Regions from separate parts of the Pseudomonas sp. KU43P genome, predicted to be linked through region 1. Evidence: riboswitches for the same ligand, from Rfam matches in the RefSeq annotation. Region 1 holds a riboswitch; each other region holds the start of a gene.

Region 1 (2,259 bases):
GCGGGGAGCAGAGCGGGAATGCTGGCTGCGTTGTGGCTGCTCTGGGTCGGCACGAAGCGAACGGTATCGCCCGGGGCGATACGCAGGTGATCAGGCTCGTAGACCATGGCGCCATCGGCCCCACGGTTGAGCATCTTGACTTCGTGGACTTCGGCGAATACCGCCGGTGCGGCAATAACGCTGGCGAGCAGCAGTGCAAGAGAACGCATGAACATGGAGATATTCCAGAAATCTGTGCAGCCACAACACCTCTGTGCGTGGCTCATCGTGTTCAGCCTGAAAGCCCGATCGAGGTTGTTGACTCGATCAGGCACGGGTAGATCAGGCTATCGGGGGGACTTTATTGAGGCGCTTTACCGGTCGCGAAAGCGGTAGAAAGCGTTTCAAGCCCACGGAACAGTCGGATGCCCGCCTGCATGGCGTCGGCATCGAGGATGATGATGCGCCCCTGTTTCACGGCTTCCATGTGCTTGGTCACAGGGTCGTTGCGCAGGAACTCCAGCTTCTTCTGGTAATCATCGGCAGGGAAACGACGTCGGTCCATGCGGGCGATGATGATCCAAGTCGGATTGGCCTTGGCCAGCGTTTCCCAGCCTACAGTCGGCCACTCCTCGTTGGACTCGACGACGTTGCGTACACCGAGGGTCTGTAGCATGAAGTCAGCTACACCCTGGCGGCCGGCGACGTAGGGGTCGATATCGAGGTCGGCGCTGGAGAACCAGAACAGCGCGGAAGTCTTCGACAAGTCCTTGCCAGCGAGTTGCTGCTTGGAACGATCCAGGCGACCTTTGAGGTCTGCATTCAGCGCAGCACCTTGGTCCTGTGCGTCAAAGATTTCAGCCAGCTGGCTCACGCTCTTGTAGATGGTGTCGATGCGGAACGGCTGGATGCGGGTGCCGTCGGCACCGACCAAGTTGTCCTTGCCTTCACAGTCCGATGGCAGCAGATAAGTCGGGATCTTCAACTCATTGAACTGTTCACGGGTACCCACCACGCCTTGGGGCCCTACCATCCACTCGAATTGCACAGTCACCAGCTGCGGGCGCTTGTTGACCACTGCCTCGAAACTTGGATCGTTGTCGGCGAGACGCTCGACCTTGTCGTTCTGTGCCTTGAACTCGGGCAGCACGTTGTTGAACCACAGCGAAGTGCCCGCAACCTTACTGCCCAGACCCAGGGCGTAGAGCATTTCGGTACCGGCCTGACCGATCGTGACGGCGCGCTCCGGAGTCTGTGCAAAGGTCTGCGGCACACCACAGTTGTCGATCGTCAGTGGGTAGTGAGTAGCGGCAGCCTGGGCGAGCCCGGACAGGCTCAATGCAGCGAACAGGACGGCGAAGCGGGGCAACATGGGCGATCTCCTATCGAACGGTGCGCAGGATAGACGCACGGACAGGCATCGCCTTGCCTCGTGCATGCACGAGACAGCACCCTATTCAGGGTAAGGATGTCCATCCCGGACACCCCGCCGGTTGGTTATTGTTTGCCGGCAGGTCTCCTGACTGGTGCGTCATGGCCTAACTCCAACCTTCCCGGATCGTGTCCAGTGGCGTGCAGGAGTAGGCTCGGCACCTACAGTTGCGGGGGCAGTTCCGTTTGGCTCACAAGGGGTGAGCCACGAATTCCCTATTAATTCCGAGGTGGAAACCGGCGGGCGGCATGGTAGACCATCAGACTAAGGTAGGGGAAGTTGCTAGCGTGCAAGGCCCTGGCCGCGTAGGTTGTCTCAGTCTTCGATCCCGCTAAGCGAGTGACCTGCTGACCTGAGCGTTGGTCTTGATCGGGCGCTCAGGCAGCACGGCGGCCTGCAGCTGTTGGCCTATGGGGTGGTCGAATGACAGGTCACCGTCCACTACACGGTCCTCGACGATGCGCCCTGCGTCGAGCACCACAACCCGCTGGCAGAAGTAACGCACCAGGCTGAGGTCATGGGTGATCAGCAGGAAGGCAGTGCCCTTGTCGCGACGCAGTGCGTCGAGGCGCTGGAGCAGCTGTAGTTGCAGTACTCGGTCCAGGTTCGACAGCGCTTCATCGAGTACCACCAGCTTTGGTGAGATCGCCAGCGCCCGGGCGATGTTGGCCCGTTGTAATTGGCCACCGCTGAGTTGCTGCGGCAGGCGTTCGGCATGCTCGGCGCGCAGTCCCATCTGCTCCAACAACTCAACGGCCCGCGTGCGGCGGGCCGCCTCATCCAGATCGCTCAGGTGACGCAACGGTTCGGCAATGCTCCAGCCGATGCTGCGCTGCGGGTTGAAGGCG
Region 2 (2,259 bases), 2.8 Mb from region 1:
CGGGGAGCTTGGCCAGTGTTTTCATGTCGCGTTGCCCTTGGCAAATGGCGCGGGCATGCGGGACGAAAGCCTCGGGCCAGGCCGGCCGGGCTCGTTCGCCACCGGATCACCCCGCCCGGTTGAAAGTCGAAAACGTGACGAGGCAGGTCTCCTGGCTCGCACCGTTCCGGCCCCGGTCAGTCAAGGGGGCCAGGTAGGATGACGCCTTCCCGCGCCTGGGCGCAGTGGCTGTGTCGATCCGTTGCCGGTGCTTACAGTTGCGGGGGCAGCCGCGGCTTGTACCGCGTTCCCGTCTTAGCTTCGGCGTGGCCGAAGAACCTCGAAGCGGCAAGGCTACGCGGGGGGTGGCGGGTGGTCAAGCGCTGGCCGCGCGGCGCATCGCGGATGAATCCACCCCTACAGGCCGACGCGATTTCCGCCCCACCCTAAATCCCAAACCCAATCTTCCCCCACCCTCAGCAATCAAATGCAATCAATTGACGGAAACCCTGCCCCGTGCTCTCCTCACGCCTTGCGTTCAGGTGCCCCCTCGGGGGTGAAACGGGAAACCGGTGCGTCGCAGGCCCTCCAACAGGGCCGGACAAGACCGGTGCTGCCCCCGCAACGGTAAGCGAGCGAAGCGTCTAGACCACTGTGCCACGCCATTGGGCATGGGAAGGTGACGCTTTACAAAGGAGCCCTGCTCCTCCTCGCAAGCCCGGAGACCGGCCTGGCGTCACATGAACACCCCGCGGTGGGCGGGCGCTGTCGCATTCCCTCGGGCGCTTGGTGTCCGGGGCTGCCGCGCTTGCCCGTTGAGTTTCCAAACAACAAAGGATCGCGTCATGCCCATTTCCAGCGCCAAGCACAGCATCGCCACCCCCGTCACCCTCAGCCAGCGTGTCGTCATCGCCGCTGCGGCCAGCCTGCTCGGCCTGTGCCTGGTCTACTTCGCCGGTTTCTCGCACATCGAGGCGGTACACAACGCCGCTCACGATACTCGCCACAGCGCCGCGTTCCCCTGCCACTGAGGCCCGCCCCATGATCAAGCGCATTGCCCGCACCGCCGGGTTCAGCGGCCTGCTCGCTGCCTTGCTGCTGACCCTGCTGCAAAGCTTCTGGGTCGCCCCGTTAATTCTCCAGGCCGAAACCTACGAGTCGGCAGCCCCCGCCGCCGAGCACCACAGCCATGACGGCGAAGCGGTAGCCGCCCACGAGCACAGTGCCGAGGCCTGGTCGCCGGAGGATGGCTGGCAGCGCATCCTCTCGACCACTGGCGGCAACCTGGTGGTAGCCGTCGGTTTCGCCCTGATCCTCGCCGCCCTGTACAGCCTGCGTGAGCCCAACCGGGTCAGCACCGGTGCGCTGTGGGGCTTGGCCGGCTTCGCGGTGTTCTGCCTGGCGCCCACCCTGGGCCTGCCGCCCGAACTGCCAGGCACCGCAGCCGCCGACCTGGGCCAACGCCAGAGCTGGTGGGTCGGCACTGCGGCCGCCACCGCGCTGGGGCTTGCACTGCTGGTGTTCTCCCGCCACTGGCTGCTCAAGGCCGCCGGCGCGGTACTGCTGGTGGTCCCGCATGTAATTGGCGCACCACAGCCTGAGGTTCACCAGAGCCTGGCACCCGAGGCGCTGGAGACTCAGTTCAAGATCGCCTCGTGGCTGACCAATGCCGCGTTCTGGCTAGCCCTGGGCCTGCTCAGCGCCTGGCTGTACCGCCGCGCCCAACAGGCCTGATGGCCATCGAACCGTCGCTGCCGGCACTGTATGCCGGCTTCGGCTGCCGCCGCGGCTGCCCGGTAGACACCCTCGACGCCCTGCTGCGCCAAAGCCTGGCTGCCCATGGCCTGACGCTGGACGCAGTACAGGGCATCGCCACGATCAGCCTCAAAGCCGATGAACCCGGGCTAGTGCAATTGGCCTTGCGCCACGGACTGCCCCTGGCGACGTTCGATGCCAGCCAGCTACAAGCATTCGAGCCTTGCCTGAGCCATCGCTCGGCGACCGCCTATGCCCACAGCGGCTGCTGGGGCGTCGCCGAAAGCACGGCACTGGCGCTGGCCAGCCGCACGCACGGCACAGCCAGGCTCAAAGTCACACGGCATGCTTCAGGCACCGCTACCGTCGCCCTGGCCTGCGGCGGATAATCGCTTCAATCATTCACTGCAAGGAATTTCCATGACGGTCTACTTCATCGGTGCCGGCCCAGGCGACCCGGAGCTGATCACGGTCAAGGGCCAGCGCCTGATCCGTCAATGCCCGGTCATTATCTATGCCGGCTCC
Region 3 (2,259 bases), 2.2 Mb from region 1:
GACGATGCCGAGGGTTTCACCCGGCCTCACGCTCAGCTCGACCCCCCGCAGCACCGAATTGCCCGCCAACTGAAAGTTCAGGCCCTGGCAGGCGAGGGGCGCAAGCTGCGGCGCGGTCATGGCGGTCATGGCTGCCCCCGGCGGCTGACCAGGATCAGGGCAAAGACCGGTGCGCCGATCAGCGCGGTGACCACGCCCACCGGGATCACCTGCCCTGCAATCAACGTGCGCGACAGCACATCAGCAGCCATCAGGAACAATGCCCCTCCCAGCGCACTGGCTGGCAACAGGCGGTTGTGGCCGGGGCCGAGCAGCAGGCGCAAGGCATGGGGAATCACCAGCCCGACAAAGCCGATGGCACCGACGATGGACACCATCACCGCCGTCACCAGCGCGGCGCAGCTCACCAGCAGCAATTGCGTGCGGCGCACGGCAACGCCCAGCGACGCCGCCGAGTCGGCGCCGAAGGTGAAGGCATCCAGTGCACGGCGCTGCCACAGGCACACCAGCAAGCCGAACAGCGCCGCGGGCAGTGCCAGCCACACCGACGGCCAGCGCACACCGCTGAGGTTGCCCAGCAGCCAGAAGAGAATGCCCCGCGCCTGTTCGGCAGTGGCGGACTTGGTGATGAGGAACGCGGTGATGGCGTTGAACAGTTGCGAGCCGGCGATGCCCGCGAGAATCACTTGGGCGTTGTGGCTGTTCGGGCCGGCCGCACGGGCCAACAGCAGCACCAGGGCGAAAGCCGCCACGGCGCCGATGAAGGCGCCGGCGGACAGGCTCAGGGCCGCACTGCCCACACCGAGCAGGCCGACCAGCACCGCACCGGTCGAGGCGCCCGCCGACAAGCCGAGCAGGTAGGGCTCGGCCAGTGGATTGCGCAGCAGGGCCTGGAGTATCACCCCGCACGTCGCAAGCCCGGCCCCGCAGGCAGCGGCGACGAGGGTGCGGGGCAAGCGATAGTTCCAGACGATGCCGGCGTCGATCGGGTCGATCGGGTAGCCGGCTTGCCACAGGTGGTTGGCCAGCACCTGGCAGACCAGCCGCGGCGACAGCGCGGTTTCGCCAATGGCCGTACCGGCCAGCACGGCCGCCAGCAGGGTGACCAGGGCCAGCCCGGTGAGCAGTGTGGCGAAACGGGGCTGCATGCAGGGCGATCTCCTATCGGGCAGTTCTCGCAAGGAACCCACGGACAGGCATCGCCGAGCCCTGGCATACAGCAGGGCAGCACCAATGGCCAATCCCGGACACCCCGCCGGTTGGTGAATGTGGGCCGGCAGGTCTCCTGACTGGTGCGTCGTCGCCCGGCCCCGGCCTTCCCGGGTCGGCTGACCCAGTGGCATCGATGGAGCGGGCTCGGCACCTACAGTTGCGGGGGCAGTTCCGTTTGGCACGCCTGGGCGGGCCTGGGATTCCCTGTTAGTTCCGTGGTGGAAACCGGCGGGCGGCATGGTAGACCATCGGGCCGCCGGGTGAAACGCTAAATCACAGGTACTTGAGCCAGGCGATGTCGCGCCGGCGCGCCTTGAGCCGGGCGAACCCGCGCACCGGCAGGTACAGCGCCACGGCCAGCAGTGCGGCGGTCAGCCACACTGCGGCGATGCTGTCGAAGCCAAAGTAGTCGCCGTGGTTGTGGCCCAGCAGCGCGACGCTGGCCAGGTACAGCAGCTTCAGCACGTACAGGTGCAGCAGGTAGAAGAACATCGGCGCCGCGCCGAACACGGCCAGGGCGTTGATCCAGCGCGCTTGCCCTGCGCGTTCGAAGGCGCGCAGCAACAGCAGGCCGCAGCCCAGGGTCAGGGCCAGGAACAGCAGCGACGGCGGGTATTTGGTGATGTTGAAGAAACTCATCAGGGTTTGCGTCAGGGTCGGGTAGCCGCTCCACGGGGCTTCGCCGTAGCCGTTCTGGATGCGCAGCACCATGAAGCCGAGCAGGGCGATGACGCCGGCCAGCAGCAGTTGATGCTGGCGCTGTTGCGCAGCGCTGCCACGGGCGAACCAGGGGCCGAGGCCGTAGCCCAAGGCAATCACGCCGATCCACGGCAACACCGGGTACGAGGTGCGCAGGCGCAGGTGCTCGGAGGCCTCCAGCCAGCCACGGTCATGCAGGATCGCCCACGGCACATGCATCGCCGACGCCACGCCGAAGTGCACGCCATCGAGCAGGTTGTGGCCGGCGACGATCAGGGCGCCCAGCGCCACCAGCGCGGGGCGTGGCAGCCACACCAGCAACGACAGCGCGATCATGCTGATGCCAAT

What was found. A riboswitch is a leader RNA that binds a small molecule or an ion and turns the genes downstream of it on or off. The one in region 1 is predicted to bind cobalamin.
Region 2: linked by a shared signal. The riboswitch ahead of KU43P_RS13755 (CbtB domain-containing protein) and the one ahead of KU43P_RS26775 (ABC transporter substrate-binding protein) in region 1 are both predicted to bind cobalamin.
Region 3: linked by a shared signal. The riboswitch ahead of KU43P_RS16695 (FecCD family ABC transporter permease) and the one ahead of KU43P_RS26775 (ABC transporter substrate-binding protein) in region 1 are both predicted to bind cobalamin.

Annotation. Positions count from the first base shown of each region.
Region 1 covers NZ_AP019365.1:5,837,872-5,840,130, reverse strand. Annotated here, with positions in the region: gene KU43P_RS26780 (pseudoazurin) at 1-215, opposite strand, end outside; gene KU43P_RS26775 (ABC transporter substrate-binding protein) at 341-1,351, opposite strand; cobalamin riboswitch at 1,471-1,667, opposite strand; gene nikE (nickel import ATP-binding protein NikE) at 1,743-2,259, opposite strand, start outside.
Region 2 covers NZ_AP019365.1:3,023,955-3,026,213, forward strand. Annotated here, with positions in the region: gene cobW (cobalamin biosynthesis protein CobW) at 1-25, opposite strand, end outside; cobalamin riboswitch at 124-337, opposite strand; cobalamin riboswitch at 503-728, shown strand; gene KU43P_RS13755 (CbtB domain-containing protein) at 825-1,010, shown strand; gene KU43P_RS13760 (CbtA family protein) at 1,021-1,713, shown strand; gene KU43P_RS13765 (cobalamin biosynthesis protein) at 1,731-2,123, shown strand; gene cobM (precorrin-4 C(11)-methyltransferase) at 2,155-2,259, shown strand, end outside.
Region 3 covers NZ_AP019365.1:3,667,432-3,669,690, reverse strand. Annotated here, with positions in the region: gene KU43P_RS16700 (ABC transporter ATP-binding protein) at 1-129, opposite strand, end outside; gene KU43P_RS16695 (FecCD family ABC transporter permease) at 126-1,148, opposite strand; cobalamin riboswitch at 1,258-1,457, opposite strand; gene KU43P_RS16690 (DUF1624 domain-containing protein) at 1,486-2,259, opposite strand, start outside.